DNA from 2 places in the Fictibacillus enclensis genome. Region 1 is predicted to be linked to the other one. Evidence: a T-box and tRNA genes for the amino acid it is inferred to sense, from the RefSeq annotation. Region 1 holds a T-box; the other holds one or more tRNA genes.

Region 1 (15,649 bases):
GTTTTCATTGAAAGACATTATAGCAGCACGTAAGAAGCTCGAAGCCATCGGCTTGCTGAAAACATATAAAAGAGAAGAAAATGAATCAAAGTTTTTTCTGTATGAATTGCAGACTCCGCTTTCTCCGGCTGCTTTTTTCAACGATGGAGTGCTGAATATCTATTTGTACAACCGGCTGGGGAAAACGAAGTATTGCGAGATGAGAGATCATTTTCTGCAGGAAGAAACAGAAGTGGATGAATATCAAGAGGTTACCGCATCGTTCAGCGACATATTTGCCTCCCTTCATCCTTCGGAGATGACCGCCGGCACCTATTCGGAAATACAAGAAGGTGCCAACGGCAGGCTGGCAGACCGAATGCCTGGCAGAACGTTGCAAATTTCGGCAGAGGAATTTGATTTTGATTTACTGGTTTCCAGCATTTCCAGCTTTATACTTCCAAAAGAGGTGATTACGCCTGCGATCCGGGAAGCGATTGTGAAGCTGGCCTATGTGTACCAGATGGAGCCACTGGAAATGAGCCGGCAAATTCAGAGTGCCTACCATATCCACGGGGAACTGACCGAAGAAAATCTTCGGAAAGAGGTTCAGAAATGGTACCGGATTGAAAACAATAACCAGCTTCCGCAAATGGCCCTCCGGACTCAGCCGCAAGGTTTGAAAACCGTCAGTGCCGAGCCTGTTTCGGAAGAAGAGAAAATGATAAAATACTTTGAAGAGGTTTCTCCTTATCAGCTCCTCGAGCATCAATCAGGAACAAGGCCGGCCGAAGCCGACTTGAATATTGTCAGCTACCTGATTCTCGAGCAAAAATTGACACCGGGTGTTGTGAACGTATTGATCGATTATGTATTAAAAACCAACGATCTTAAGCTGACCCGGTCATTTGTCGAAAAAATCGCCAGCCATTGGGCGAGAAAAAAAGTGAAAACAGTTCCTGAAGCCATGGCGCTGGCCCGTTCCGAGCAAAAGAAATACAAAGACTGGCAGGAACGGAAAAATACGTCCTTTCAACGAAATACATCACAAAGAAAGGCACCGAGGCTGCCAGACTGGCTTAAGGACGAGAATGTGCCAGCAGAGAATTCCAGTCCGAACATCAACGAAGAAGAAGAGCAAAATCAGCAATGGCTGGAAAACTTGCTTAAAGATATTTAAAGGGGGGATCAACATTGGAATCCATTACTGACGCTGTAAAAAAGATGGAAGGTTACGACCAGCTTAGAAGACAGCTTGACCGTATTAAGCAGCAGGTACTCCAAGATCCGTATGTCGCTTCTTTTATGGAGGCCAACCCTGGCATCAATGAAGTTAACCTGGAAAAAGGGCTCACCAAGCTGTATGAGTACTCCAAAGAAAGGCATCAATGCGCCAACTGCCCGGGCCTGGAACGTTGCCCGAATTTGATGCAGGGCTACCAGCCTGTGCTGACTGCGGAGAAAAATCAGATTGATATCTTTTATGAGAAATGCTTTCTGAAAAAGCAGGATGAAAAGCAAAAATCGATGACAGCATTAATTAAAAGTTATTTTATTCCAAAGGATATTCTCAAAGCTTCATTCGACCGCCTGCACAGTATTGATCAAGACCGGAAAGAGGCAATTGGGGCAGCTGCTGAATTTGTAAAAAAAGTGGCAGCTGGCGAGGAATGCAAAGGCATTTATTTTTACGGTAAATTTGGCGTCGGAAAAACGTATCTTCTCGGTGCGATTGCAAACCGGCTGGCAGAGCGTCAGATTCCTTCGCTATTGGTGCATACACCCGAATTTCTTCGGGAGATGAAAAACAGTCTCTCGGATGGATCATTCAATGAGAAAATGGAGCTGTTGAAAACCGTTCCTGTATTGATGCTGGATGATATCGGGGCCGAAAACATGACCAATTGGGTCAGAGACGAAATTATCGGAGTGATTTTGCAATACCGCATGATGGAACGTCTGCCGACCTTATATTCTTCTAATTATGATTTTTCGATGCTGGAAGAGCATTTTTCCTACTCTCAAAAAGGGGGCCTCGAGGAGGCAAAGGGAAAACGAATCATGGAACGGATCCGCCATCTTACTGTTCCAATTTTTATTGGCGGTGACAAAAACTTTAGATCCTTACAATAAAGAGCAAGCAAACCTTTGTCAATCATTGGCAAAGGTTTTTTGTTTGAACTGATGATTCTTCGGGAAGATGCTAATACTACTACCTATAGAATCAGCAGAAAGAAAGGAAATGAATATGGGAATACTTTTAGCAGTAGTTACCGCGGTTTGCTGGGGAAGCATTGTGCTGGTGAGTCAAAAACTGGGGGGAGATTCTTACAGCCAGACCCTGGGCATGACGCTCGGCGCCCTGGTCTTCTCCATCATTACGTTTTTTATCGTGTCTCCCGATATAAATACACTTGTCTTAACGGTTGGCGTGATATCCGGTGCCTTGTGGGTTGTCGGCCAGCGCTTCCAATTTGCGAGTGTTGACCACCTCGGAGTGGCCAAGGCTGTTCCTCTTTCTACCGGAATGCAGCTTTTTGGAACCACCCTGTTTGGGGTGCTCGTTTTTCATGAGTGGAAAACAAAAACTGAAATTATTGTTGGCATTATTGCGATTGTGGTTATTATTTTGGGTGCTGTTTTTACTTCCATTAAGGATAAAAGCAATGACGATGGAGGGGGAAACACCAAAAAGGGCTTGCTTATTCTCCTGCTTTCAACAGCAGGCTATGTTGGCTATGTGGTGATTGTCAACTGGTTTAAAATCGGAGGCTGGGAAGCCATACTTCCCCAGGCGGGAGGTATGTTTGTAGGCGGTTTACTTCTGACGTTCACAGGGAAACCGTTTAATAAATTTGCGATAAGAAACATTATAACGGGACTGATCTGGAGCACCGGAAATATTACTCTGCTGCTTTCATTGCCCCAAATCGGTGTGGCGACAAGCTTCTCGCTATCCCAGACGGGGATCATTATTTCTACTCTAGGCGGGATTTTTATCCTGAAGGAGAAGAAGTCGAAGCGGCAGGTTATATTTGTTATTGCAGGATGTTTACTCATTATTGCGGGCGGCGTTATGCTCGGATTCACAAAATCTTAAGGAGCGGATGAAGTTATGTTTACAGATTTAGAAGGCAAAGTTGTTGTTATTACAGGCTCAACCACTGGCATCGGAAAAGCATGCGCGCAGAGGTTTGCAAAAGAAAAAGCGAAAGTTGTCATCAATTACCTGAGTGACAAAGGAAAGGAATTGGAAGAGCTTTTACAGGAACTACGAGACCTTGGAGGCGAAGCCATCGGGGTTCAGGCTGATGTAACAAAAGAGGAAGATGTTAAACGAATGATTCAGGAAACCGTGAAGACGTTCGGTACACTGGATGTATTTATCAATAATGCGGGGATTGAAAATGAAGTTCCATCACATGAACTTTCACTTGATGACTGGAACAAAGTCATCTCCACCAACCTTACTGGACAGTTCCTCGGCTGCCGGGAAGCGATCGATTACTTCCTGAAACATAACATCCAGGGCAATATTATTAACATGTCAAGTGTCCATGAAATCATTCCCTGGCCGCATTTTGTCCACTATGCAGCAAGCAAGGGCGGAGTAAAATTAATGACCCAAACCCTTGCCATGGAATATGCCCCAAAGAAAATCAGAGTAAATGCCATCGGGCCGGGTGCAATTAATACACCCATCAACGCAGAAAAATTTGCGGATCCGGGTAAAAAGGCAGATGTGGAAAAACTAATTCCAATGGGATATATCGGAGAACCTGAGGAAATCGCTTCTGTGGCTGTTTGGCTCGCTTCAAAAGAATCCAAATATGTAACGGGCCATACACTTGTTGCTGACGGGGGAATGACACTGTATCCTTCCTTCCAGGCAGGAAGAGGATAATCCACATAAGAAATAAATTGGGCTCCCTTGATCAGGGGGCTCTTGTTTTATGAAGGTAAGCAGCCTGTTTGTTTGCTTCACAAATTTCATAAAACTATGATAGGATTATAGAATGCTACATAAGATGTTCCGTAACTGGAGGTAATATAGATGAGCATTGATGCGATTTTGCAAAAAGCACTGGATGGCAAACGTTTGACCGTCGAAGATGCGGTTGCTCTGTATGAAAGTGATGAAGTGGAAAAGATGGGAGAAGCGGCCGACGTGATCATGAAACGCTGGCACCCCGAACCCATTACGACCTTTGTAATCGGGAGAAACGTCAATTACACGAATTTTTGTGATACATACTGCCGTTTCTGCGCGTTTTACCGCCCGCCGGGAAGCGAGGAAGGCTATGTATTGGATGATGATGTGATCTTCCAAAAGATTCAGGAAACCATTGATGTCGGTGGTACAGAAATCCTGATGCAGGGAGGAACCAATCCGAACCTTCCATTCTCTTATTATACTGACCTGCTTCGCAACATTAAGAAGCGCTTTGATATTACAATGCACTCTTTTTCACCGGCAGAAATCTGGAAGATGGTTGAAGTTTCCGGCCTAACTCTTGAGGAAGTACTGAAAGAGCTGAAAGAAGCAGGGCTCGATTCCCTTCCGGGTGGAGGAGCAGAAATACTGGATGACCGGACGAGAAAAAAAATCAGCCGGTTGAAAGGGTCCTGGACAGAATGGATGGAGTGCATGAAAACGGCAAAAAAAGTCGGCCTTCATTCCACGGCTACAATGGTTATTGGCTTTGGTGAAACCTTTGAAGAACGGGCGATGCACTTGCAGCGGGTACGTGATGCGCAGGATGAAACCAATTGCTTCCTTGCCTTTATTTCATGGACGTTCCAGCCGGATAATACCAACTTAAAAGGGGAAAAGACGTCACCAAGAGAGTATCTGAAAAACGTGGCTATCTCCCGCCTGTTCCTCGATAACATTGCTAACTTCCAGTCTTCCTGGGTTACGATGGGACCTGAAGTGGGCAAGAAGTCCCTTCATTACGGCTGCAACGATTTCGGAAGCACGATGATGGAGGAAAACGTGGTATCTGCAGCGGGGACCACTCATAAAGTAAATACGAACCTGACCCTGCGTTTGATTCGTGAAGCCGGCAAGATTCCGGCCCAGCGCGATACGAAGTATGAAACCTTGCGTGTGTTTGATGGAGAAGAAACCGCCGAAAAAGATTTTGTGATGCAAAACTAATGAACCAAAAGCCTGGCCTTTTAGCAAAGGGGCCGGGCTTTTTTGTTTGTAAACGACATATTTACCTAAATAATTATGGGAATATTCTCATTTTTAATAATTTTGTTATAATAGAAGAGAATACATATATTAAGGGGGAAAAAGATTGAAAAAAGTCATTTTATTTTTATTATTGTTGAGTATGCTCGCTTTGGCTGCCTGTGGAAGCCAGTCAACATCCGGATCCGAAGGCGGAAGCAAAAACGAAAAACTGGTGGTGGGGACAGATGCAGCTTATGCACCGTTTGAGTATTTGAAAGACGGGAAAATCGTCGGGTTTGACGCAGACTTGCTTAAAGCCGTCATGAAAGAAGCAAAGCTGAAATACGAACTGAAAAATACAGGCTGGGAGCCATTGTTTGCTTCTCTCAAGAGTGAACAGGTACAGGCTGGCATCTCCGCCATCACAATCAATGACAAACGAAAACAAACCTATGATTTCTCCTCTCCATATTTTGAATCCATCAACAAAATCCTGGTCAAAGAAGGTTCCCCCATTAAGGGCGTGGATGACCTGAAAGGAAAGAAAGTCAGTGTTCAAAACGGAACGACCGGACAGGACGCGCTTGAAAAGAAATTCGGCAAGGGCGACGCCAATGTGAAAAAATATGAAACCAACGTATTGGCTATCCAGGCCCTGTTGAACGGAGAAGTGGATGCTGTGGTGGCAGACAACACCGTGGTAGATGAATACGCCAAAAATAATCCGGACAAAAAACTGACAGTGGTGAATGACAAAACCAACTTTGAGTCTGAATACTATGGCATTGCTTTCCCGAAAGGAAGCGAGAATAAGAAAAAAATTGATAAAGCATTAAAAACGGTCATTGACAATGGAACCTACTCCAAGGTCTATAAAAAATGGTTTAAAGTAGAACCGAACCTGGATGCATTGAAAAAATAAACCTGACACATTGACCGGAGGCACAGATGGATTTTAAATTTGATCTGATTGAAAAATACATGCCTTTGTTTCTGAAAGGCACATTGATTACCATAGAAATTTCGGCAGCGAGCATCGTGATTGGAACCATTATGGGGCTATTGATCGCTCTTGGAAAAATGTCTTCCAACGCCTTTCTCCGCCAGCCATTTATCTGGTACATTAATTTTTTCCGGGGAACTCCTCTGCTTGTACAAATATTGCTTATTCACTTTGCGGTCATGCCGCTGTTTATGAAGCCCCCGGTTGCTCTTATTTCTGCGATTACCGCTCTTTCCCTTAATGCAGCCGCCTATATTGCAGAAATTTTCAGGGCGGGGATTCAATCGATTGATAAAGGACAAACAGAAGCGGCTCGTTCTTTGGGTATGACCCACCGGCAGACGATGAGACATATTATCATACCCCAGGCGTCCAAACGCATGATTCCTCCGCTTGGCAATGAATTCATTGTGCTGATTAAGGATTCGTCCCTTGCGGCGATCATTGCAACAGAAGAGCTGATGTATTGGGGAAGAGCGATGATGGGGGAATACTACCGTCCATGGGAGCCTTTCTTAACGGTTGCGTTTATTTATTTAATCCTTACGTTGACGCTGACCCATTTGTTGAACTTTATTGAACGGAAATTTGCTATTGACTAAAAAAACAGCAGGGAAACCTGCTGTTTTTTAATATTCTTTGAAAAGGGTTCATTTTTCACGACGTTGTCCCATATAGTGTATCATCGAGTGTTTAGGGGAGGGACAGGGTTGGCAGAACTTATTTTTGCAGATCAAAAAACGTGTTACCAATTACAAAAGGAACTGCAGCAGATGGCGAAATCACTCAACATTCAACCTTCCTTTGTAGAATGCAGGAACCACTCCTTGGTGCTGGACACAACATATGATTTGGAAAGTGCCGCAGATGTCATGGCCGCATATACCCGAAAAAAAGTGGAGGAATCCCGTATCCTTTTTTTTATCGAGCATTTTTTTTATTTTACCGACGCTCAGGAGCAGCGGGAAATTGCAGCAATCGTTAAAGAGTTTATTGAACAGGAGCGGGAAGATGTGCCGGTGGTCAGGGAGCTGGACACTTGTGATTACCATATGAGGGATGCCTGGAGAAAAATCCTGTCAGAGAAAGAGCTGTCGTTCACGTTCGAGTCTTTTTTGCAATTCCGGCTTAAGGATTACTTCGAATTGCTCCAGGTGTATGTGGAATGTGCGATCGATGAATACAAGCTGGAGCTGGATTATCAGGCATTTGTTGAGCAGCTGCGAAAATGTGCGGGGAGTCAGCCGTATCTTACGGATGAGATTCATGTCGCTTATGACGGTGAATTCAAGCTGTATGACAATCATTACCGGCTGTACAGCAAAAAAATGCTGGAGCTTATGCATGAAAGAGCCCTTGTTCTGACACAGGAATTAGATCTGGATCAAGAAATTCTGGGACCGATTATCGGTCTTGCTCCGGAAATCCTTCATTTGTATCTGGAAGATGAAAATCATGGCATGGTACATACCTTGCAGAATATTTTCCAGGAACGATTGATTAAAAAACCGCTTCATGCCTTTTATGGCAGGATCAACCGACAAAGTTAGCTCTTGATTTTGAGGGGCTGCTTGCCTATAATGGAGGTATCAATTGGATACAAAAATGAGTAAAGATAAGGACATGTGATATTTTTTACGGTTTATAGAGAGGAATGCCCAGGCTGAAAGCATTCCAACACGGAAAAATGTTGTACCCCCTTTGAACTTCAGCGGTGAAAAACAGGAGTAGTCGCTGACGGCCCAAAGCCGTTAAATCTTGACCGAGTGCCGCCGCATATTTTGCCGCGGAACAAGGGTGGAACCACGAGTACAACACTCGTCCCTTTTTGTGGACGGGTGTTTTTTGTATTTTAATTAATCATTAGCGTGCATACTGTATTGTAAAAAAAGGAGAGATTAACCATGGCAGACATTAAACTGACATTTCCAGATGGTTCTGTTCGTGAGTATCCGAAAGGAACTACTTCCGAGCAAGTGGCTGACTCCATCAGTTCAAGCCTGAAGAAAAAATCAGTAGCAGGAAAAGTCAACGGAGTTTTATATGATTTTACCCGTCCGATTGAACAAGATGCATCGATTGAAATCGTTCCCCAGGATTCCCCTGAGGGACTTGAAATGACCAGGCACAGCACGGCCCACCTGATGGCTCAGGCGATCAAACGGCTGTACAAAGACGTGAGACTCGGCATTGGTCCCGTGATCGAAAATGGATTTTATTATGACATCGATATGCCGGAAGCTTTAACTCCGGAAGACCTTCCGAAAATTGAGAAAGAAATGAAAAAGATTGTCAGCGAAAACCTACCGATCGTCCGTAGGGAAGTCAGCAGGGAAGAAGCCTTGGCCATCTATGAAAAGTTGGATGATCCCCTGAAGCTGGAGCTGATCCGTGATCTGCCGGAAGATGCAGTCATTACCATTTACGAACAGGGTGAGTTCTTTGATCTTTGCCGCGGACCGCATGTGCCGTCCACAGGAAAAATCAAGGCGTTCAAGCTGATGAGCATTTCAGGTGCCTACTGGCGTGGAAACAGCAACAATCAAATGCTGCAGCGTATCTATGGCGCAGCCTTTTTAACTCAAAAAGAGCTCGATCAGCATCTGGTTTATCTTCAGGAAGCAAAAGAGCGTGATCACCGTAAGCTTGGGAAAGAGCTGGATCTCTTTACGATTTCTCAAAAAATCGGACAAGGTCTTCCAGTATGGCTGCCTAAGGGAGCAACCATCCGCCGCATCATTGAGCGCTATATCGTGGATACTGAAGTAAAGCTTGGTTATGACCATGTGTACACTCCTCACCTTGGAAGCGTAGAGCTTTATAAAACTTCCGGCCACTGGGATCATTATCAGGAAGATATGTATCCTGCGATTGAAATGGATAACGAACAGCTCGTGCTTCGTCCGATGAACTGCCCGCACCATATGATGGTGTTTAAGAACAGCATGCACAGCTACCGCGATCTGCCAATTCGTATCGCAGAACTCGGAACCATGCACCGCCATGAAATGTCCGGAGCTTTGGCTGGCCTTCAGCGTGTCCGTTCCATGACACTGAATGATGCTCATATCTTTGCCCGCCCGGACCAATTGAAGGATGAGTTCATCCGTGTGGTAAAACTTATTCAGCGAGTATACAAGGATTTTGGCATTACGGATTACAAGTTCCGTCTGTCCTACCGCGATCCTGAAGACAAAGAGAAATACGTGGACAATGACGAGATGTGGGAAAAAGCTCAGGCGCTTCTCAAAGAAACAATGGAAGACATGAATCTTGATTATGTTGAAGCGGAAGGCGAAGCGGCGTTCTATGGCCCGAAACTCGATGTACAGGTGAAAACAGCGCTTGGAAAAGATGAAACGCTGTCCACTGTTCAGCTTGATTTCCATTTGCCTGAGCGTTTTGACCTCACGTATAAAGGTCGTGACGGTAAGGATCACCGCCCAGTCGTTATTCACCGCGGTGTCGTTTCCACGATGGAACGTTTTGTTGCCTTCTTGATTGAAGAATACAAGGGAGCATTCCCTGTATGGCTGGCTCCGGTACAGGTTCAAATCATTCCGGTTTCTTCTGTACACGAAGAATATGCGAAAAAGGTGAGCGAAGAGCTGCTTGAAGAAGGTATCCGTGTGGAAGTGGACAACCGTGATGAGAAACTCGGCTACAAGATCCGTGAAGCTCAAATGCAGAAAATCCCGTACATGCTCGTACTCGGTGATCAGGAGATTTCCGACCAGACCGTGAACGTGCGTAAATACGGAGAGCAAAAGTCCGAAACCGTAGCTTTTGAGTCATTCAAAGAAAGCATCCTGGCACAAGTAAACAAAAGAGGCTAACATTTTAAGAACTGCGAAGTGATTCGCAGTTCTTTTTTTGTCCTTCTAAATTTACTGGCGTGAGGAATTTTTTAAGTGCCTCATTGATTAGTTGATCGAAGTGCAAGGTGGCGAGACTCCAGCGGGATAAGCGGGACAGATGAGACCCCGCAGGAGCTTGCGACGAGGAGGCTCAGCGCCCGCCCGCGGAAAGCGAGTCACTTGTAACGAAGATCAACCCCCTCAATGGGTGTGCAGCTTTTTAAAAAGATACTCCTTGCCAAACTCTCCGATATGCTGTAAAATAATTTTTGTTGTTAAAAACAAGATCGTCAGTTGACAAGTGGTGCTTGTCAATGGTATATTAACTTAGGTAATTAAATAGTTGAGTTTCGAATCAAAGCAGAAGCACCCGCTTCTCACCTGTTCAACGCAAAAGCAGTTGGCTGGTCAACCGAACTTTCAGAGATGATTGAGGTAGTGTGGGTGCAGTATGCGCCGACGCTTTTTTATTTGTTTACAAAACGCTGAGTGGAACTGACTCACACAAATTCTTGGAGGTGACTTACTATTAGTAAGGACATGTCTGTCAATGAGGGCATCCGTGCTCGTGAAGTAAGACTTATCGGGGCTGATGGCAGCCAGCTAGGGATTAAAACACGTCATGAAGCTCTTGATATTGCGGCAAACGCTAATCTTGATCTTGTGCTTGTTGCTCCAACTGCAAAACCGCCAGTATGCCGAATTATGGACTATGGCAAGTTTAAGTTTGAACAGCAGAAGAAAGAAAGAGAAGCCCGTAAGAATCAAAAGATTGTTACGACCAAAGAAATTCGCTTGAGCCCAACGATTGAGGAGCATGATTTTAATACGAAGCTGAAAAATGCGCGTAAGTTCCTTGAAAAAGGCGATAAAGTGAAGGCAAGCATTCGTTTCAGGGGCCGTGCGATTACGCATTCCTCAATCGGTAAAACTGTGCTTGAAAAACTTGCTAAAGAATGTGAAGACGTTGCTACGATCGAAGTCCGACCTAAAATGGAAGGCCGAAGCATGTTCCTCATTTTAGCACCAACAACCGAAAAATAATTACTTACCAGGGAGGAATCCAATCATGCCTAAAATGAAAACACATAAAGGTGCTGCAAAGCGCTTCAGAAAGACTGGAACAGGTAAACTTAAGCGTGGACGCGCGTACACAAGCCACTTGTTCGCTAACAAATCTACAAAAGCGAAACGTAAACTTCGTAAAGCGAAGATTGTTACAAGCGGAGACTACAAACGTATCCGTACACTATTGACTTACAAGAAGAAATAATAATAACTGATCGTATATATCTAGGAGGGTTTTAAAATGCCAAGAGTAAAAGGTGGCTATGTGTCACGTCGTCGTCGTAAAAAAGTATTAAAATTAGCTAAAGGTTATTTCGGATCCAAACATAAGTTATTTAAAGTTGCTCAACAGCAAGTTTTCAAATCTCTTATGTATGCATACCGCGACCGCCGTCAAAAGAAACGTGATTTCCGTAAACTTTGGATCACTCGTATCAACGCGGCAGCTCGTACAAACGGTCTTTCTTACAGCCGTTTAATGCACGGTCTTAAAGTTGCAGGCATCGACATCAACCGTAAAATGCTTGCAGAAATCGCAGTTACAGACGAAAAAGCATTCGCTGAACTTGCTTCTAAAGCAAAAGACAGCCTAAACGCATAAGTTAAGCACCCAAAAGCCATTTTCTAAAACTAGAAAATGGCTTTTGCTGTAACAGAAAGGATTTATTCCATGATTTATATTTACTTGATAGTGGTCAATGTGCTCGCTTTCTGGCTGATGCATCATGATAAAGAAGCGGCAAAAGCGAGAAAGTGGCGCACTCCTGAAAAGCGCCTGTGGCTGTTTGCCATCATCGGTGGAGCGGCGGGCATCTGGGCAGGCATGATTCAGTTTCGCCATAAAACAAAACACACGAGCTTCCAGATCGGTGTCCCTCTGCTCGTGCTGGTTGACGTATTTATTGTGGCAAAATATTTGATCGGATGAGAGCGCTACTCCTGCTGGAGGTAGCGCTTGTCTTTTAAGAACAATCTCCAGAACACATAAAAGCCAGGTGTGAGGATGGCAAGACCGACAGCATACATAATCATAAGAGAGTAGAAGGTTTCCTTAGCTGTAAAGGCATCATAAATCGTAAGTCCGGGATAGACAATATAGGGCAGGTGTGCCATTCCATAACCATAGCTTGCAAAACCATACTGTGCAACGATGGCCAGGAGGGCCAGCCTCGGCTTTCCGGCAATATCCATTTCACTGTTTTTTAACCACAAGGATCCATAGCCAACAAGAAAGGCAAGGAAAGATAGAATAAACCACATACGCTGGTCGTACAAATTGTCAATCAGCCAGTTGGCTTCCGGCTGTAGGACCATTAATGTAACCATGGCGGCAATAAGCGTCAACGGTCCAAGCAGCAGTGCATTTCCTCTGTAGAGCCTGTACGCTCCTTCCTGCTTGGATACTTTGGAATAGTCAGCAAGGAAAAGGGAGGAGAGAAACAATTCAGAGGTTAACCCGAATAAAATATACATATAGAGGGATGGACTGGTAAACAGCTTCCCGATCAGGAGAACATCTCTGCCGTTAAATCCCGAAATAAATCCACCCTGGCTGACGGGGAGAACTGTAATCAGCAGTGCGGGGATTAAGACACCGCAGATTCCTGATATAAAGAACATGGTTTTTCGATAGCCTTGCACCGAATAGGAGAACACCATGAATGCACTGCGGATCGCCAGCAAAAACAAGATCAGCGAGACGGGAATAAGAAGCACGGTTCCCAGCGTAAATGCTCCTTTTGGAAAAAAGCCGACAAAGGCCACGACCAGCAAAACGAGAAACACATTTGTAATTTCCCATGTAGGAGAAAGAAACCGGTTGGCGATTTTCCCCGCGGATGTCCGGTGCTCATGATAAACCATGGCCCAAAAACCTGATCCAAAATCGATGGACCCGAAGATGCTGTAGATGAATATAAAGGTCCATAATACGAGGATGGCAATGACTTCTTCGTTCATAGTGATCCCTCTTTCTTCGGTTTAATAGCCGGAGTATTTTTCGAATTCCTTGGAAACAGGATTCCGTTTGAAATAACTTGTAAGAATCAATATGGTCAGTGCACCGAGCAGCACATAAAGCCCAATGAACAATAAAAAAAGCGGGGCCAGGTTTTGGGATTGAGTCGCGGCTTCAGCCGTCGTCTGAACTCTGTAAATGGTCCATGGCTGCCTCCCGCTGCAGCTGAAGATCCACCCAAATTCAATGCCAAGCATGGACAATGGACCTGAAAAAATTAATAGAAACAATAGCCATTTCGGGAAAGGCCTTTTCTTTCTTTTGCCGTAATACCACCAGAAAAACAAGGCAACAGCAGCCAAACCGAGTAATAGAAAACCAATCCCCACCATGATATTGAACAGAGTATGTACATAAAAAGGCGGCCAGGTTTCCCTCGGAAATTCATATAATCCTTTTACTTTCGTATCAAATTTTCCCGCTGCCAGCCAGCTCAGCATCCAGGGGATTTCAATTCCATATTTGACTTCCTCTGTTTTTGGATCTGTAAATCCGCCGATCGCAAGAGGGGCATACCGCTGGGTTTCAAATAACCCTTCTGCCGCAGCCAGTTTTTCGGGAGAGTGCTCGTGTAAAATTTGTGCCGAGTGGTGCCCGGAAAAGCTGGAAACCAGTGAAAACACCAGCCCCACGATCATTGCCAGCAAAAACCCCTTTTTATGGTACACCGATTCATTTTTTGATAACTTTCCTCTCAAGAGCTTATAGGCACCGACCGACGCGACGGCAAATGCGCCTGTCATATAGGCTGTTACCGATACGTGAAAGGCAGAAGAAAGAAAGCTGGGGTTAAAAAACGCATCCCAGGGATTCACATCAAAAATGGTGCCATCCTTTGTGATTTTAAATCCATCGGGTGTATTCATCCACGTGTTGACCGCCGTGATTAAAATGGCTGAAGCTACGGCACCAAACGCAACGAGAATGACAGAAATGATGCGAAAGAACTTGGGCAAGCGGTCCGCCGCATAAACGTAAATCGACATGAACAGTGCTTCAATAAAAAAGGCAAACAGTTCGATCTGAAAGGGAAGGGAGATGACCTTTCCCACAATTTCCATGAAACCGGGCCACAGTAAGGACAGCTGAACGCCTACAATGGTTCCGGACGGAATGGCGACACCAAGCAATACAGCGAAAGCCTTTGTCCAGCGTTTGGCCATAATGGCATAATCATTGTCGTTTTTTACCTGGTGAAGAATTTCAGCGATGACAATCATCAAAGGAATCCCCACACCAAGTGTTGCAAATATAATGTGAAAGGCCAGGGAGGTTCCGAAAAAAGCCCGGGCAAGTACAACCGTATCCATTGTTCAACCACTCCTCATTCATTGGCTCATTGTTAAAGAAATCCATCTTTTCTATTGTTAACCTGTCATAAACCAAATGGAAATATTCATAGTCTCTGTAATTCCGAAGAATAACAGCTCGTCTTATGTCATATGATGGCGATAAGGAGGGTTGGATCATGCAGCATGAGCTCACAGAGATTCTGGATATTTTGAAGTTTGCCGGTATTTTTGCTCCGCTCTTTTTTATTCTTCTTCATCTGATGAGACAGTTTCTTTTTCTTCCCGTGGGGTTGATTTGTATGGCCGGAGGTGTTCTTTTTGGTTCCGTTTACGGAACACTGTATTCGATCATCGGCATTACCTTGTCCAGTGTGCTGTTTTATGGCCTTCTGAAAAAAATGCCGAATACGCTGAATCGGTTCCTGAAGATCAAGCGCAAAATTGTGGGGAAACGCATGCCGTTTTCGATTGGACAGATCGCCATTTTGAAACTCGTCCCTTTCATTCACTTTCAACTGCTGTCTTTGTTGATTCTGGAATTAACAAAGAGCTTTAAAGAGTATACAAAAGCAAGTGCGGTGTCCAATGTTCCTCTGGCTTTTATGTATTCCACCTTTGGGCATTACATTTTTAAAATTTCTGTTGTATGGGGCATTGGAATTGCCGCTGTCATGCTCGTTTTATTCCATCTTCTCCGAAAAAAAGAATGGGTCATAAAATGGGAAGAGTTTTTCGAAAAAGAAAAATCCAACGCCAAAAGCGCATAATGGAGAGGCTTGGGTCCCGGTAGCATGGCTGCCGGGTATTTTGCTTCCTTGTGATTTTGCAGGAACGATTGCTATAATGGGTCGATAGGAGGGGATCAAGTGAGTTTTAAAGAACTATTTGAAATGCAGGAAACACTGAATGCGCGAATTGTGGACGAGCATCAGTTACATAATGAGGATCTTTATGAAAAACGGCTGCTGGCTCTGCTTGTTGAACTGGGAGAGCTGGCAAACGAAACGCGTTGTTTTAAGTACTGGAGCTTAAAGCCTCCTTCCTCCTTTGAAGTAATTCTCGAGGAGTATGTTGACGGGCTTCATTTTCTTCTTTCGGTCGGCCTTGATCTTGGCATAAAGGATATGGATGATGCTGAATCCCTACAAAGGGATAATCTCACCGATCAGTTTTTGTCACTCTATCAACACATTGGAGAGCTTCAGAAGAAAAAAGATATCTCGTTGTTCCGGTCGCTTTTTTCCGAATTCG
Region 2 (15,649 bases), 2.5 Mb from region 1:
GTATATCCGTCTGCTTATTTTCTCGGCAGGGACGAATGGTATGGATATGCGTTTTTCACTCCGGTGATCGGCGTCATCTTCTTCGGACTTTCGGTTGTGTTATGGAATTACGGCGTTACCAAATACCGGGGAGCAGGAAATTAACGGATAAAAGACACCTCGAATGGAGGTGTCTTTTTTATGTCTTTTATTCAGACGGCATCTAAGGTAGTAGGAAAAAAGAATTATTTTTTTTACAGTAATTTTCTAGTTAATTAACCTTACAAATGTTAGGAGTGTGAAAGTATTGGTATATAGTATTCATCTTTCTACAAATATGTAAAATTTTCTTTATTTTCTGCTAAATTGCTACTATGCTAAAAGTATCCCAAACAAAGGAGTGATCGATTTGATCAAGAAGTTCATGGCAGTAGCCGCTGTATTACCGATTGTTGTGTCTTTAGCATCCCCTGCACAAGCTGCAACACAAGTTTCACAAAAAACAGCTGTGAAAGCAGAAGTAGCCCCTAACGAAATTATTGTAAAATTTAAAAAAGGTGTTTCTTCAGCCAAAACAAAAGCGATCTACGCAAAATCTGACGCTCAGCTTGTTGAAAAGGAAAATGGTTTTCAAGTGGTTAAAGTGAAGGATGGCGATGTAAAAGGAGCCATCAAGGAGTACAAGAACAACGCAAACGTAGAATATGCAGAACCAAACTATACATACAAAGCAACCTACACACCAAATGATACGTATTTTTCTTCCTATCAATATGCGCCTCAAAAGGTGGGAGCACAGTCCGCATGGGATGTTACAAAAGGATCGTCATCTGTGAAAGTGGCGATTGTCGATACAGGCGTGGACTACAACCATCCGGACTTGGCAGGTAAAGTAATCAAAGGATACGATTATGTGGACAATGACAGCGATCCAATGGATCTTAATGAGCACGGCACACATTGCGCAGGTATCGCGGCAGCGGTAACTAACAACAGCCGTGGTATTGCGGGCATGGCGCCAAACGTTTCGGTTTTGGCAGTTCGTGTGCTTGATGCAAACGGAAGCGGTTCCCTTGATGACGTGGCAAGCGGTATCCGGTATGCGGCTGATCAAGGAGCTAAGGTTATTTCTCTCAGCCTTGGCGGGCCAAGCTCTGCGTCCACTCTTCAAAGCGCAGTAAGTTACGCGGCAAGCAAAGGATCTGTAGTGGTCGCTGCTGCAGGTAATGAAAGCACTTCTGCTCCAAGTTACCCAGCTTATTACTCTTCTGCTATCGCGGTTGCGGCAACAGATCAGAATGACCGGCTTGCTTCCTTCTCCAATTACGGTTCTTGGGTAGATGTAGCGGCTCCAGGTGTTAACATCCTTTCCACAATACCTGGCGGAAATTATGCTTACCTTTCCGGAACAAGCATGGCCACTCCTCTTGTGGCTGGTGTAGCCGGTCTGCTGGCTTCACAGGGAAGAAGCGCTTCACAGATTCGTTCCGCGATTGAGAACACTGCAGACAAAATTTCCGGTACCGGAACCTATTTCTCCAAAGGACGTGTGAACGCAGCGAATGCTGTCCGTTATTAATCAAATTGCAAAAGGCAGCGGCGATAAGTACCGCTGTCTTTTTTTATGAAAAGGTCTGACCTGTCCTAATCGTTCCCGGTGAAGCATAAACTGCTACCAAGGGATGGTGGACGGAGTATGTATGTTGCGATTCTTTTTTTATCAGGGTTTATTGTGTTCAAAAGCCTGCAGTCCCTTTTTTCCCATCCAGTAATGAAGTATCAGCTTATGTCACTGAACCACCTATTGGTATTAATCACCGTTTATATGACCATTATTTTGGGTTTTGGCTTAATGTACACCTCACTGCTCTTGATGGACATCCATGTCCTTGAGAAAGATGGGTTGGTGATCGGTCATCAACATTTTTTTCATGTAGTTGATGATGCGATGTATTTCAGCTCGATGACGATGCTGTCTGTCGGGTATGGAGATCTTACACCGATGGGTTTTGGCAGGTGGCTTTCAATTCTGGAGGCGCTCATCGGGTATCTGCTGCCGGCCGCATTTGTCCTGAATTCTGTCATTGATCGCAACCCTCCATCAAAAAGGTTGTAGGAAGGCACAGAATTGGTTACCCTCTTTATATGGAAACAACTTATGCAGGAGGGATACAAATGGCTGTTGCCGCAGGAGAAAAAGCGCCGGATTTCACATTGCCGGCAAGCAACGGAAAAGAAGTAACGTTATCAGATTTCAAGGGGAAAAATGTCGTTCTTTATTTTTATCCAAAAGATATGACGCCGGGCTGTACTACCCAGGCTTGTGATTTCAGGGACAAGCATGAGGAATTTCAGGATTTGGATGCGGTGATTCTTGGCGTTAGCACGGATCCGCTCGCAAGGCATGAAAAATTTATTGATAAGTACGGTCTGCCGTTTTTGCTGCTCGCAGACGAAGACCATAAAGCGGCCGAGCTGTTTGATGTTTGGAAACTCAAAAAGAACTTTGGGAAAGAGTATATGGGGATTGAACGATCCACATTTATCCTTGATAAGGAAGGTACGCTTGTAAAAGAATACAGAAAAGTGAAGGTCAAAGAGCATATAGAGGAAGTGCTGAGCTATATCCGGGAAAACTTGAAATAAAATAGGGGTGCTGCAATTGATGCAGCATCCCTTTTAATGTTCCTCAAGATCCGAAACAGGGACTTCCATATCATGAGTCGGGTTATCATTCGGGTGTACCCAGGCGGTTCCGCTTGCAGAGTTTATCGATTCAATCCATACAGGTTTTCCATAGTAGTGAACTTCAATTTCGCTAGGGGAAGTAATAATTTGTTTTGCTCGGTCTGTATTCATGATTATTTGCTCCTTTTTTTGTTTAGTATTGGACGTATAACGGGCGTGTATACGTTAGGATGAAATCTAAGCAGGGTGAAAGAAATCATGATAATATTAAATTGTTGGAATTTTTGTAAGATACATAGAACAGGGGGATTTTACATGATTGACCAGAGAGTGGTTACTCTTGCGAAAACACTGCTTCACCATTCCGTTCAATTAAAGAAGGGGGAAAGGGTGCTGATCACTTCACCGCTGACGGCCCGCCCTTTAATAAAAGCACTAATCGAAGAAGCTTATGCAATGGGTGCTTACCCGTATGTTAACCTTTATGATGATGAAATAAACCGGTATTTGTATACGGGGTATGAAGCGGAACAGCTCGAAACCTCCATGCAATGGGACTTAAAGAGGGTGAAGGAAGTGGATGCGTATATCTCCATTTCAAGTTCTGAAAACGATGCTGAACTTTCTGATGTGCCCGGAGAGAAGTTCCGCCTGCGCGGTAAATACTTTAAGCCGGTACAAAAAGTCATCATCAACGACCGCAAATGGGTATTGTTGAATTATCCGACGCAGGGTCTTGCCCAAAAGGCGAAGATGAGCTATGAGGCGTTTACAAATTTTCTTCTTGATGTCTGCAATGTGGACTATGTAAAAATGGACCAGGCCCAGCAGCCTTTAAAGGAATTAATGGAACGCACCGATAGAGTAAGGATTGTGTCTCCGGGTACGGATCTGACCTTCTCCATCAAAGGCATTCCTGCCGTGAAGTGTGCAGGGGAAAACAACATTCCGGATGGGGAGGTATTTACAGCTCCGGTCAAAGATAGTGTCAACGGAACCATCACCTACAATACTCCTTGTCCATACCGCGGAACGGTATTTAACAATGTAAGTCTTACATTCAAGGACGGAAAAATTGTAGAAGCAACAGCTGATAATTCAGATAAAATCAATGAGATTTTTGAGACGGATGAAGGAGCGCGTTTTGTCGGTGAGTTTGCGATTGGCGTAAATCCGATGATTTTGCACCCAATGGGAGATATCCTGTTTGACGAAAAAATAGCAGGAAGCATTCACTTCACTCCGGGTGAGGCCTATGAGGATGCGGACAATGGAAACCGTTCTTCCGTTCACTGGGATATGGTGCTCATCCAGCGACCTGAGTATGGCGGGGGAGAGCTGTATTTTGATGACGTTCTTGTTCGAAAGGATGGATTGTTTGTCCTTCCTGAGCTTGAAGGGCTAAATCCTCAGCATTTAAAATAAAAAATTTAACAGAACAGTTGGTACCGCAGATTCGAAAATGCATAGAATTTAGTAATAACTCTTCCAATCAGTGCGGGATTCATTCCCGCACTTTTTCCTTTGACCACCTTTTTAATCCTTGGGAGGAAACAGCATGTACATTGTGACATCAGCAAAAATCAGAGAAGACCTTCAAAAAGCACTTTTGGACCGTTTTCCCAATGAGAACTTTTATTTTCATGAAAACATAAACGAAGCACAAACGAATTTAAAGAACGCAGAGATTTTAATAACGCTTGGGGAAGACTTAAGTAGAGAGCATATTGAAGAAGCTGTTCATCTAAAATGGATTATGGTCATATCCGCCGGAATGGACAGGATGCCATTTCAGGCCATCAAGGAAAAGGGTATATTGGTGACGAATGCAAGAGGCATCCATAAAACCCCAATGGCCGAGTATACGATGGGCATGATATTGCAGACGGCAAGACAAGCTAAAATCCTGATCAAGCACCAGGAGCAGGGCATTTGGGACAGAAGTGTTCCGATGAGTGAAATATCTGGCCGTACGATTGGTATTTTGGGAACTGGGGCCATTGGTAGTGAAATCGCCAGGCTCGCCAAGGCATTTGGCATGACGACGCTTGGGTTTAACAGAAGCGGGGAGCATGCTGAATATGTGGACAGAATGTATTCGAAAGGGGAGGAGCTGGCATCCGTCCTCAAGGAGAGCGACTACCTTGTCTCTGTGCTTCCGACTACAGAGGAAACAAAGGGCTTTCTTTCGCTCGAGCATTTTCGGCGCATGAAGAAGTCTGCAGTATTTCTTAATATCGGGAGGGGAACAACGGTTGTTCAAGATGACTTGATTTCGGCTCTTCGGCAGGGGGAGATTGCCCATGCGGTTCTCGATGTGTTCGAAGAAGAGCCTCTTCCTGCAAACAATCCGCTCTGGAAAATGAATAATGTTACCATTACTCCCCATCTTTCCGGGATCTCTCCTTTATATCAGGACAGGGCCATTCAGCTGTTTGCAGAAAACCTGGAGAAATATAAGATGAAAGACCCTCTTTTAGCCAATATCATCGCAGTAGAGCGGGGCTATTGATTGACAAATGCAGGCATTTCGAGATACACTATTTATAAATATTACAATGTAAGAATATCTTTTGAGAGCGAGGTGCATGACGATGTCTGAAGTACGCATTAATGAAGCAATTGACACATTAAAGCAGTCTGGAGTCCGCATTACTCCTCAGCGTCATGCGATTCTGGAACATCTGATACAATCAATGACCCATCCGACCGCAGATGAAATATATAAGTCCTTGGAAGGCAAATTTCCCAATATGAGTGTAGCGACGGTTTATAACAACCTTCGTGTATTTAAAGAAGTTGGTCTCGTTAAGGAATTGACGTACGGAGATGCCTCCAGCCGTTTTGATTGCGTCACCACCGAACACTATCACATCATTTGTGAAGGGTGCGGAAAAATTGTGGATTTCCATTATCCAGGACTGGATGAGGTGGAAGCGCTGGCCGAGTCCGTTACAGGTTTTGATGTTGGCCATCACCGCATGGAGATCTACGGTACATGCCCGGAATGCAGAACCAATAAAACAAAAATAAGCTGAACCAGCTTGGCTGGATTCAGCTTATTTTTTTGATGCTTGTTTCATTGCGCGTCTGGAGTTGTATTTTTCATCAAATTCAAGGCCTTCGAGATTTTTATCAAGTGTCAATGGCTGATTGCAGGACATGCAGGCATCCGCTCGCCCCAGAACCTTTGTTATCTTATTGCAGTTCGGACAGACCACCTGAACCGCATTGGTTGAGATCATTCCGATCCAAAAATAAACTCCGGCACTGGCGAGGGTTGCAAGAAATCCAATTAACATAAATAATGACATTAGTATAAAATGGCTTCTGAAGTACAGGCCGGCGTACATAATAATAATTCCGATAAACACAAGACTTAGAGCAAACGTACGTATTTTATTAATCTTGCTCGTATATTTTATCATGATTGTCCCTCCTAACTTACAGTATACAAGGACTTGGAAAAAAAGAAAGGATTTTCAGACCTTGCGTTGAATTGGTTGGAGACCGAAATCAGAACGGGAGTTGAAGGCATGGAAGACTTGTTACGCCCGCTTTATCAGGAAAGGGCAAGTAACGAAAACACATTGGGAGTACTGTTAATCGAAAGCAATAAACCGTTTAGCCCATTAACGGACAACTTTGACAGCATCCTCTTTATTATTGTGACAAAAGGGGAAAAACCATGGAGCGTTAAACATTACGAATATGGTGATAAAATCGCAGCTTTACATATTGTAACGGAAGATCAGCTGAACCAATGGCTTCTTCTGGGTTCGAACCGCCGTGTGGTTGATTGGGTTGTAAACGGAAAAGTTCTATTTAACCGAAACGAATATATTACGGAGCTTCGTGACCGATTGGACAAGTTTCCCGTACCGGAACGATCCAAGAAAATAACCATTGAGTTCGGCAAGCTGCTCCGCCGTTTTTCCGATGGAAAGGAATTGTTCCACAGCAGTCAGTACCTTGATTCATTCAACCATATTCTGCATGCCTTGCATCACCTGGCCCGTCTGGCTGTGATCGAACGCGGATTTCACCCGGAAATTACGGTCTGGAATCAGGTGAAGGTGATTGAGCCCCAAATTTACAAACTATATGAAGAACTTATTACCGGGAATGAACCGATTGAAAAAAGGATCGAACTTCTCTTAATTGCCAGCGAGTTCTCCATTAGTTCCAAAACAAAGCTTGGCGCCGGACATTTGCTGAGCGTATTTCAGGAACAAAACGAATGGTCTGTTGCCGAATTAATGGAGCATCATGAGGTGGCCGATTATTCTATTGACCTGACCGTCCTTCTTGAACACCTGATCGAAAGGGGAATCATCCATGTGATCAGGCAGGAAACCAAGGGAAAACACTTGTATCACCGCCACTACACCACTAAATTCTAAAAAAGAACAACTTTTTTCGAAAAAGGTGTTGACCACTTTCTAACTAACATGGTATAGTACTACTTGTCGCTGAAACGACGCGGCAAATAAACGAAATAAACAAAGCAAAAAAGTGGTTGACACCTTTCGTCAAAGGTGCTATCATAAGAAAGTCGCCAAAACGAGCGGCATCGACAAAATGTTCTTTGAAAACCAAACAAAAGCCAGAGTAAGTCAGGGATTTTACAATCCCATCAATTTCTTATTTTTAAACATTAAGAGCTATATCAAACACTTTATTGGAGAGTTTGATCCTGGCTCAGGATGAACGCTGGCGGCGTGCCTAATACATGCAAGTCGAGCGAATGACGAGGAGCTTGCTCCTCTGATTTAGCGGCGGACGGGTGAGTAACACGTGGGTAACCTGCCTGTAAGACGGGGATAACTCCGGGAAACCGGAGCTAATACCGGATGATAACGAGAAGCGCCTGCTTCTTTTTTGAAAGTCGGTTTCGGCTGACGCTTACAGATGGGCCCGCGGCGCATTAGCTAGTTGGTGAGGTAACGGCTCACCAAGGCGACGATGCGTAGCCGACCTGAGAGGGTGATCGGCCACACTGGGACTGAGACACGGCCCAGACTCCTACGGGAGGCAGCAGTAGGGAATCTTCGGCAATGGACGAAAGTCTGACCGAGCAACGCCGCGTGAGCGATGAAGGCCTTCGGGTCGTAAAGCTCTGTTGTCAGAGAAGAACAAGTACCGGAGTAACTGCCGGTACCTTGACGGTACCTGACCAGAAAGCCACGGCTAACTACGTGCCAGCAGCCGCGGTAATACGTAGGTGGCAAGCGTTATCCGGAATTATTGGGCGTAAAGCGCGCGCAGGCGGTCTTTTAAGTCTGATGTGAAAGCCCACGGCTCAACCGTGGAGGGTCATTGGAAACTGGGAGACTTGAGTGCAGGAGAGAAAAGTGGAATTCCACGTGTAGCGGTGAAATGCGTAGAGATGTGGAGGAACACCAGTGGCGAAGGCGGCTTTTTGGCCTGTAACTGACGCTGAGGCGCGAAAGCGTGGGGAGCAAACAGGATTAGATACCCTGGTAGTCCACGCCGTAAACGATGAGTGCTAGGTGTTGGGGGGTTCCACCCTCAGTGCTGACGTTAACACATTAAGCACTCCGCCTGGGGAGTACGGCCGCAAGGCTGAAACTCAAAGGAATTGACGGGGGCCCGCACAAGCAGTGGAGCATGTGGTTTAATTCGAAGCAACGCGAAGAACCTTACCAGGTCTTGACATCCTCTGACCACTTGAGAGATCAAGCTTTCCCCTTCGGGGGACAGAGTGACAGGTGGTGCATGGTTGTCGTCAGCTCGTGTCGTGAGATGTTGGGTTAAGTCCCGCAACGAGCGCAACCCTTGACCTTAGTTGCCAGCATTCAGTTGGGCACTCTAAGGTGACTGCCGGTGACAAACCGGAGGAAGGTGGGGATGACGTCAAATCATCATGCCCCTTATGACCTGGGCTACACACGTGCTACAATGGGTGGTACAAAGGGTTGCGAAGCCGCGAGGCCGAGCCAATCCCAAAAAGCCACTCTCAGTTCGGATTGTAGGCTGCAACTCGCCTACATGAAGCCGGAATTGCTAGTAATCGCGGATCAGCATGCCGCGGTGAATACGTTCCCGGGCCTTGTACACACCGCCCGTCACACCACGAGAGTTTGTAACACCCGAAGTCGGTGGGGTAACCTTTTGGAGCCAGCCGCCGAAGGTGGGACAGATGATTGGGGTGAAGTCGTAACAAGGTAGCCGTATCGGAAGGTGCGGCTGGATCACCTCCTTTCTATGGAGACATGAGCACTCAGGTGCCTCATGAATCTTACTCTGAGCTTTTGTTTGGTTTTGAAAGAACATCGTTTCTTTCAATTCATAATAAGGTTACACATTTGTTGTGGCCATGTTCCTTGAAAACTAGATAACGAAACATCCAAACAAGCCAACTAATTCATTAGTTGTGCGCTGATTTAGTACTATTTTTAACGATCTTACGATCGTGTTAAAGGTTAAGCTAGAAAGGGCGCACGGTGGATGCCTTGGCACTAGGAGCCGAAGAAGGACGGGACGAACACCGATATGCCTCGGGGAGCTGTAAGTAAGCGTTGATCCGGGGATTTCCGAATGGGGGAACCCACCATCCGTAATGGGATGGTATCCATATCTGAATACATAGGATATGAGAAGGCAGACCCGGGGAACTGAAACATCTAAGTACCCGGAGGAAGAGAAAGCAAATGCGATTTCCTGAGTAGCGGCGAGCGAAACGGAAACAGCCCAAACCAGAGGGCTTGCCCTCTGGGGTTGTAGGACACTCTACATGGAGTTACAAAGGAACGGGGTAGATGAAGCGGTCTGGAAAGGCCGGCCAAAGAAGGTAACAGCCCTGTAGTTGAAACTTCGTTCCCTCCTGAGTGGATCCTGAGTACGGCGGGACACGTGAAACCCCGTCGGAATCCGGGAGGACCATCTCCCAAGGCTAAATACTCCCTAGTGACCGATAGTGAACCAGTACCGTGAGGGAAAGGTGAAAAGCACCCCGGAAGGGGAGTGAAAGAGATCCTGAAACCGTGTGCCTACAAGTAGTTGGAGCCCATTAACGGGTGACAGCGTGCCTTTTGTAGAATGAACCGGCGAGTTACGATAACGTGCAAGGTTAAGCCGAGAAGGCGGAGCCGCAGCGAAAGCGAGTCTGAATAGGGCGCCATAGTACGTTGTCGTAGACCCGAAACCGTGTGATCTACCCATGTCCAGGGTGAAGTTCAGGTAACACTGAATGGAGGCCCGAACCCACGCACGTTGAAAAGTGCGGGGATGAGGTGTGGGTAGGGGTGAAATGCCAATCGAACACGGAGATAGCTGGTTCTCCCCGAAATAGCTTTAGGGCTAGCCTCGCGGCTAGAGTCCTGGAGGTAGAGCACTGATTGGACTAGGGGCCCCCACAGGGTTACCGAATTCAGTCAAACTCCGAATGCCAGAGACTTATCCGCGGGAGTCAGACTGCGAGTGATAAGATCCGTAGTCAAGAGGGAAACAGCCCAGACCATCAGCTAAGGTCCCAAAGTATACGTTAAGTGGGAAAGGATGTGGAGTTGCCCAGACAACCAGGATGTTGGCTTAGAAGCAGCCACCATTTAAAGAGTGCGTAATAGCTCACTGGTCGAGTGACTCTGCGCCGAAAATGTACCGGGGCTAAACGTATCACCGAAGCTATGGATTGTACCGTCAGGTACAGTGGTAGGGGAGCGTTCGAAGTGCGGTGAAGTCAGACCGGAAGGACTGGTGGAGCGCTTTGAAGTGAGAATGCCGGTATGAGTAGCGAAAGACAAGTGAGAATCTTGTCCATCGAAAGCCTAAGGTTTCCTGAGGAAGGCTCGTCCGCTCAGGGTTAGTCGGGACCTAAGCCGAGGCCGAAAGGCGTAGGCGATGGCCAACAGGTTGAAATTCCTGTACCACCTCCTTTCCGTTTGAACGACGGGGGGACGCAGGAAGGTAGGGAGAGCGCGCGAATGGAAATGCGCGTCTAAGCAGTTAGGCTGATTGTGAGGCAAATCCCGCAATCGTGAAGGCTGAGCTGTGACGGCGAGGGAAATTACAGTACCGAAGTCCCTGATCCTACACTGCCAAGAAAAGCCTCTAGTGAGGAAAGAGGTGCCCGTACCGCAAACCGACACAGGTAGGCGAGGAGAGAATCCTAAGATGATCGGGAGAACTCTCGTTAAGGAACTCGGCAAAATGACCCCGTAACTTCGGGAGAAGGGGTGCTCTGGTAGGGTTTATCGCCCGAGAGAGCCGCAGTGAATAGATCCAAGCGACTGTTTAGCAAAAACACAGGTCTCTGCGAAGCCGCAAGGCGAAGTATAGGGGCTGACACCTGCCCGGTGCTGGAAGGTTAAGAGGAGGGGTTATCCCTTAGGGGAGAAGCTCTGAATTGAAGCCCCAGTAAACGGCGGCCGTAACTATAACGGTCCTAAGGTAGCGAAATTCCTTGTCGGGTAAGTTCCGACCCGCACGAAAGGTGTAACGATTTGGATACTGTCTCAACGAGAGACCCGGTGAAATTATAGTACCTGTGAAGATGCAGGTTACCCGCGACAGGACGGAAAGACCCCATGGAGCTTTACTGCAGCTTGATATTGGATTTTGGTACAGTTTGTACAGGATAGGTAGGAGCCTGAGAAGTCGGAGCGCCAGCTTCGATGGAGGCGTCGGTGGGATACTACCCTGACTGTATTGAAATTCTAACCTGGAACCGTGATCCGGTTCGGAGACAGTGTCAGGTGGGCAGTTTGACTGGGGCGGTCGCCTCCTAAATCGTAACGGAGGCGCCCAAAGGTTCCCTCAGAATGGTTGGAAATCATTCGCAGAGTGTAAAGGCACAAGGGAGCTTGACTGCGAGACCTACAAGTCGAGCAGGGACGAAAGTCGGGCTTAGTGATCCGGTGGTTCCGCATGGAAGGGCCATCGCTCAACGGATAAAAGCTACCCTGGGGATAACAGGCTTATCTCCCCCAAGAGTCCACATCGACGGGGAGGTTTGGCACCTCGATGTCGGCTCATCGCATCCTGGGGCTGAAGTAGGTCCCAAGGGTTGGGCTGTTCGCCCATTAAAGCGGTACGCGAGCTGGGTTCAGAACGTCGTGAGACAGTTCGGTCCCTATCCGTCGCGGGCGCAGGAAATTTGAGAGGAGCTGTCCTTAGTACGAGAGGACCGGGATGGACACACCGCTGGTGTACCAGTTGTTCCGCCAGGGGCATAGCTGGGTAGCTACGTGTGGACGGGATAAGTGCTGAAAGCATCTAAGCATGAAGCCCCCCTCAAGATGAGATTTCCCATCACGTCAAGTGAGTAAGACCCCTTAGAGATGATGAGGTTGATAGGTCTGGTGTGGAAGCGTGGTGACACGTGGAGCTGACAGATACTAATCGGTCGAGGGCTTATCCTTAAAAACAAAAGCGGAATGAACCGCTTATATCCGACAAGCGTTGGAGACCCTGACAAGAACACGGTTTTGGTGTTCGTCGGAAGGGACGAAACGACCTCGAGGATATGGTTCATGAAGCTGGACGTTATCAGTAAGTTTGGATGAAGTTATCTAGTTTTGAGGGAATATGCCTCAAAAACAAAAGGTTTGTCAGCGACAAGAGATTCAAGGAAGCAAAACGACGACTCTCCGGAGTGTACTTACCGTACATGAGGAAGAGGAGGAGTGAAGCTGACGAAGCAAATCGCCGTTGATCACAAACCGATATATGTCTGGTGGCAATAGCGAAGAGGTCACACCCGTTCCCATACCGAACACGGAAGTTAAGCTCTTCAGCGCCGATGGTAGTTGGGGGCTTCCCCCTGTTAGAGTAGGACGTTGCCGGGCATATATATTATTCCACAGTAGCTCAGTGGTAGAGCTATCGGCTGTTAACCGATCGGTCGTAGGTTCGAGTCCTACCTGTGGAGCCATTATATGGAGAGCTGTCCGAGTGGCCGAAGGAGCACGATTGGAAATCGTGTATACGTTAACCGCGTATCAAGGGTTCAAATCCCTTGCTCTCCGCCATAATTACTTAACATACGGCCCGTTGGTCAAGCGGTTAAGACACCGCCCTTTCACGGCGGTAACACGGGTTCGAATCCCGTACGGGTCACCAAGTTTTTTCATGAAAATGAAAACAACCATGTTTTTTTCGAAGAAAAAAACTTATACATATAAACCTTTCGGAGGATTAGCTCAGCTGGGAGAGCACCTGCCTTACAAGCAGGGGGTCGGCGGTTCGAACCCGTCATCCTCCACCATTTTATCTTAATATATTGATTATCATCGCGGGGTGGAGCAACGAGCGCTACAGCACGATTAAGCTGCGAGTAAACTCGACGCATACACTTCAAAGAAAATACTGGTAGAGGAAGAGTTCCTCATACTCGGACACATCGTCCGTAACCTTAATATCATCGCGGGGTGGAGCAGTCTGGTAGCTCGTTGGGCTCATAACCCAAAGGTCGCAGGTTCAAATCCTGTCCCCGCAACCAAATGGACTCGTGGTGTAGCGGTTAACATGCCTGCCTGTCACGCAGGAGATCGCCGGTTCGATCCCGGTCGGGTCCGCCATTTTATCTTTAATAAGAAGTTTTGGCTCGATAGCTCAGTCGGTAGAGCAGAGGACTGAAAATCCTCGTGTCGGCGGTTCGATTCCGTCTCGAGCCACCATTTTTGGCGCCGGTTTAGCTCAATTGGTAGAGCAACTGACTTGTAATCAGTAGGTTGGGGGTTCAAGTCCTCTAGCCGGCACCACTATCCTTTTTGTTCAAAGTGTAAGAAATTTCCTCTTGAAGAATACATGGATATGTATTAAAATAGGTTTTGTCTCTCATGGAGGGGTAGCGAAGTGGCTAAACGCGGCGGACTGTAAATCCGCTCCTTTGGGTTCGGCGGTTCGAATCCGTCCCCCTCCACCATCTAATTTTTAGCACATTTATTTTGATTTAGGGGCATAGTTTAAAGGTAGAACGAAGGTCTCCAAAACCTTTGGTGTGGGTTCGATTCCTACTGCCCCTGCCATATGGCGATCGTGGCGAAGTGGTTAACGCACCGGATTGTGGTTCCGGCATTCGTGGGTTCGATTCCCATCGGTCGCCCCATATGATTGGGCTATAGCCAAGTGGTAAGGCAACGGACTTTGACTCCGTCATTCGTAGGTTCGAATCCTGCTAGCCCAGCCATATATGCGGAAGTAGTTCAGTGGTAGAATACAACCTTGCCAAGGTTGGGGTCGCGGGTTCGAATCCCGTCTTCCGCTCCAATTATATGATCTTTAAATGGCGGCATAGCCAAGTGGTAAGGCCAGGGTCTGCAAAACCCTTATCCACCGGTTCGAATCCGGTTGCCGCCTCCACTACATACCACCCAGCCGGGGTGGTGGAATTGGCAGACACACAGGACTTAAAATCCTGCGGTAGGTGACTACCGTGCCGGTTCGAGTCCGGCCCTCGGCACCAATTAAATACACTGCCAGCTTTACTTTTCACATGCCGGTGTGGCGGAATTGGCAGACGCGCACGACTCAAAATCGTGTTCCTTCGGGAGTGTCGGTTCGACCCCGACCACCGGTACCATTACATAACTATCAAAGACTTCTTACATTTGTAAGGAGTCTTTTTTGCTTAAATGGACAATCTTCTTACCTCACATATGCCGTCTCCCATCTTTCATTGTTTGAATGTACTGGTTGTAAACGAATTTGAAAGAGTGATCGATGGTTGATGAATAAGAAACAACATAAATATGTTTGCCCTAAGCCAGCCAACTTTCACGTTCTCCATTACATTGGACCAGCAATATCCAATCGGAACAATAGGGGCAGAAACGACAATCAGTGGAACAGAGTGTTTCAATATTTGCGGACCTTTATGTTCTTGATTTCATAAAAAGTAATGGAAGGTTGTCATATTTTTAATACACGCTGACTATATTGGTATCAAGGCAGTTGTAGGTTTTAGCGCAGGACTTCGTTTTAAATGAAGTCCTGCGCTTTTTTTATTGGATGAGATAGGATTCAGAGGAACCGCCGTTGATTTGAACAAACATTTTCTCGATCGCTGATAGCAGTTTTTGGGCCTCATCGTCCGCCATGGAGGGTCTGAGGTAAACGAGCTGGAGGGCATTTTTGACCTGTTCTCCTGTCATGGTGCGTTTGGAATCGACGATAGGGCTTCCAAATGCGCCGTTTTCGTCTGCTGACAGAAGTTTCCCTTCCATGTTCATTAAACGACCGTTTAACCCTTCATATTGATCTCCAGGAGCTCCTATTTTAATTTCAACGTCTCCATGGACCCCATCTGCATTATAAATCCCTAAAGGTATACCATATTGAAGGGAAAAGAAGTTATTTACGTCAACGGCCGAATTGACCAGTGCTACGTCCTTGCCGCCATATACACGGCGCAGGAGAGCTTCAGAGGAAGGTCTGTAGCGGGACGGATCCATGGAAAGCTTTTTGAAGACCTGACGCCATTCCTGTATACCCGGGTGGTCGGCCGCAGCCTTTTCAAGAGCATCTAGTTTCAGGGATTCAAGAAATAATTGGAATCTGCCTTTTAGCATTTGCGGTGATTCTTCAATCACGATATCATGATATAGTATTACGCCCATTTTAAAGGAAGGAACAAGCTTTTTTATGTCCTCTGCCAGTTTAATCATCAACTTTTCACCCTTATCTTATAGCTGTATTTTATAGTTAGTTTACCATAGATGAAATCATCCATTTAAGGAGAAAGGAGGTGCAGTCATGACAGGCGCCCAGTTAAAAGAAGAACTCCTTGCATATAGTAAATCAATTGGTATCGACAAGATTGGGTTTGCTGCCGCGGATGTCTTTGCGGAACTGAAGGAAAGGCTTAAGGAACAGCAGAACCACGGATACCAATCTGGATTCGAAGAAAAAGATATCGAGAAACGGACGAATCCCCAGCTGCTGCTTGAGGGAGCGAACACCATCATCTCGATTGCTCTTGCTTATCCTTCCAGGATGAAAGATGCTCCACAAAGTACAA

What was found. A T-box is a leader RNA that pairs with one kind of tRNA and senses whether it is charged. The one in region 1 lies ahead of thrS (threonine--tRNA ligase), so its partner is inferred to be a tRNA-Thr.
Region 2: it has a tRNA-Thr gene. The T-box ahead of thrS (threonine--tRNA ligase) is inferred to sense a tRNA for this amino acid. The anticodon was not compared.

The regions. Positions count from the first base shown of each region.
Region 1 covers NZ_CP126109.1:3,294,148-3,309,796, reverse strand. The annotation lists gene QNH15_RS17385 (replication initiation and membrane attachment family protein) at 1-1,159, shown strand, start outside; gene dnaI (primosomal protein DnaI) at 1,174-2,112, shown strand; gene QNH15_RS17375 (GRP family sugar transporter) at 2,228-3,079, shown strand; gene QNH15_RS17370 (glucose-1-dehydrogenase) at 3,095-3,883, shown strand; gene mqnC (cyclic dehypoxanthinyl futalosine synthase) at 4,034-5,140, shown strand; gene QNH15_RS17360 (basic amino acid ABC transporter substrate-binding protein) at 5,322-6,083, shown strand; gene QNH15_RS17355 (amino acid ABC transporter permease) at 6,110-6,766, shown strand; gene ytxC (sporulation protein YtxC) at 6,875-7,714, shown strand; T-box leader at 7,768-7,993, shown strand; gene thrS (threonine--tRNA ligase) at 8,069-10,000, shown strand; ribosomal protein L20 leader region at 10,374-10,496, shown strand; gene infC (translation initiation factor IF-3) at 10,562-11,065, shown strand; gene rpmI (50S ribosomal protein L35) at 11,091-11,294, shown strand; gene rplT (50S ribosomal protein L20) at 11,331-11,690, shown strand; gene QNH15_RS17325 (DUF1294 domain-containing protein) at 11,760-12,017, shown strand; gene QNH15_RS17320 (cytochrome d ubiquinol oxidase subunit II) at 12,023-13,048, opposite strand; gene QNH15_RS17315 (cytochrome ubiquinol oxidase subunit I) at 13,070-14,416, opposite strand; gene QNH15_RS17310 (TVP38/TMEM64 family protein) at 14,575-15,165, shown strand; gene QNH15_RS17305 (dUTP diphosphatase) at 15,265-15,649, shown strand, end outside.
Region 2 covers NZ_CP126109.1:813,036-828,684, forward strand. The annotation lists gene QNH15_RS04325 (ABC transporter permease) at 1-144, shown strand, start outside; gene QNH15_RS04330 (S8 family peptidase) at 389-1,558, shown strand; gene QNH15_RS04335 (potassium channel family protein) at 1,676-2,095, shown strand; gene bcp (thioredoxin-dependent thiol peroxidase) at 2,155-2,625, shown strand; gene QNH15_RS04345 (H-type small acid-soluble spore protein) at 2,659-2,838, opposite strand; gene QNH15_RS04350 (aminopeptidase) at 2,983-4,092, shown strand; gene QNH15_RS04355 (D-2-hydroxyacid dehydrogenase) at 4,226-5,179, shown strand; gene perR (peroxide-responsive transcriptional repressor PerR) at 5,262-5,705, shown strand; gene QNH15_RS04365 (YgzB family protein) at 5,727-6,095, opposite strand; gene QNH15_RS04370 (nucleotidyltransferase-like protein) at 6,204-7,070, shown strand; rRNA gene QNH15_RS04375 (16S ribosomal RNA) at 7,346-8,893, shown strand; rRNA gene QNH15_RS04380 (23S ribosomal RNA) at 9,112-12,050, shown strand; rRNA gene rrf (5S ribosomal RNA) at 12,361-12,476, shown strand; tRNA gene QNH15_RS04390 (tRNA-Asn) at 12,488-12,562, shown strand; tRNA gene QNH15_RS04395 (tRNA-Ser) at 12,569-12,659, shown strand; tRNA gene QNH15_RS04400 (tRNA-Glu) at 12,676-12,750, shown strand; tRNA gene QNH15_RS04405 (tRNA-Val) at 12,820-12,895, shown strand; tRNA gene QNH15_RS04410 (tRNA-Met) at 13,053-13,129, shown strand; tRNA gene QNH15_RS04415 (tRNA-Asp) at 13,133-13,208, shown strand; tRNA gene QNH15_RS04420 (tRNA-Phe) at 13,232-13,307, shown strand; tRNA gene QNH15_RS04425 (tRNA-Thr) at 13,316-13,391, shown strand; tRNA gene QNH15_RS04430 (tRNA-Tyr) at 13,472-13,555, shown strand; tRNA gene QNH15_RS04435 (tRNA-Trp) at 13,585-13,658, shown strand; tRNA gene QNH15_RS04440 (tRNA-His) at 13,663-13,738, shown strand; tRNA gene QNH15_RS04445 (tRNA-Gln) at 13,745-13,819, shown strand; tRNA gene QNH15_RS04450 (tRNA-Gly) at 13,825-13,899, shown strand; tRNA gene QNH15_RS04455 (tRNA-Cys) at 13,918-13,992, shown strand; tRNA gene QNH15_RS04460 (tRNA-Leu) at 14,007-14,095, shown strand; tRNA gene QNH15_RS04465 (tRNA-Leu) at 14,128-14,212, shown strand; gene QNH15_RS04470 (B3/B4 domain-containing protein) at 14,634-15,296, opposite strand; gene queG (tRNA epoxyqueuosine(34) reductase QueG) at 15,385-15,649, shown strand, end outside.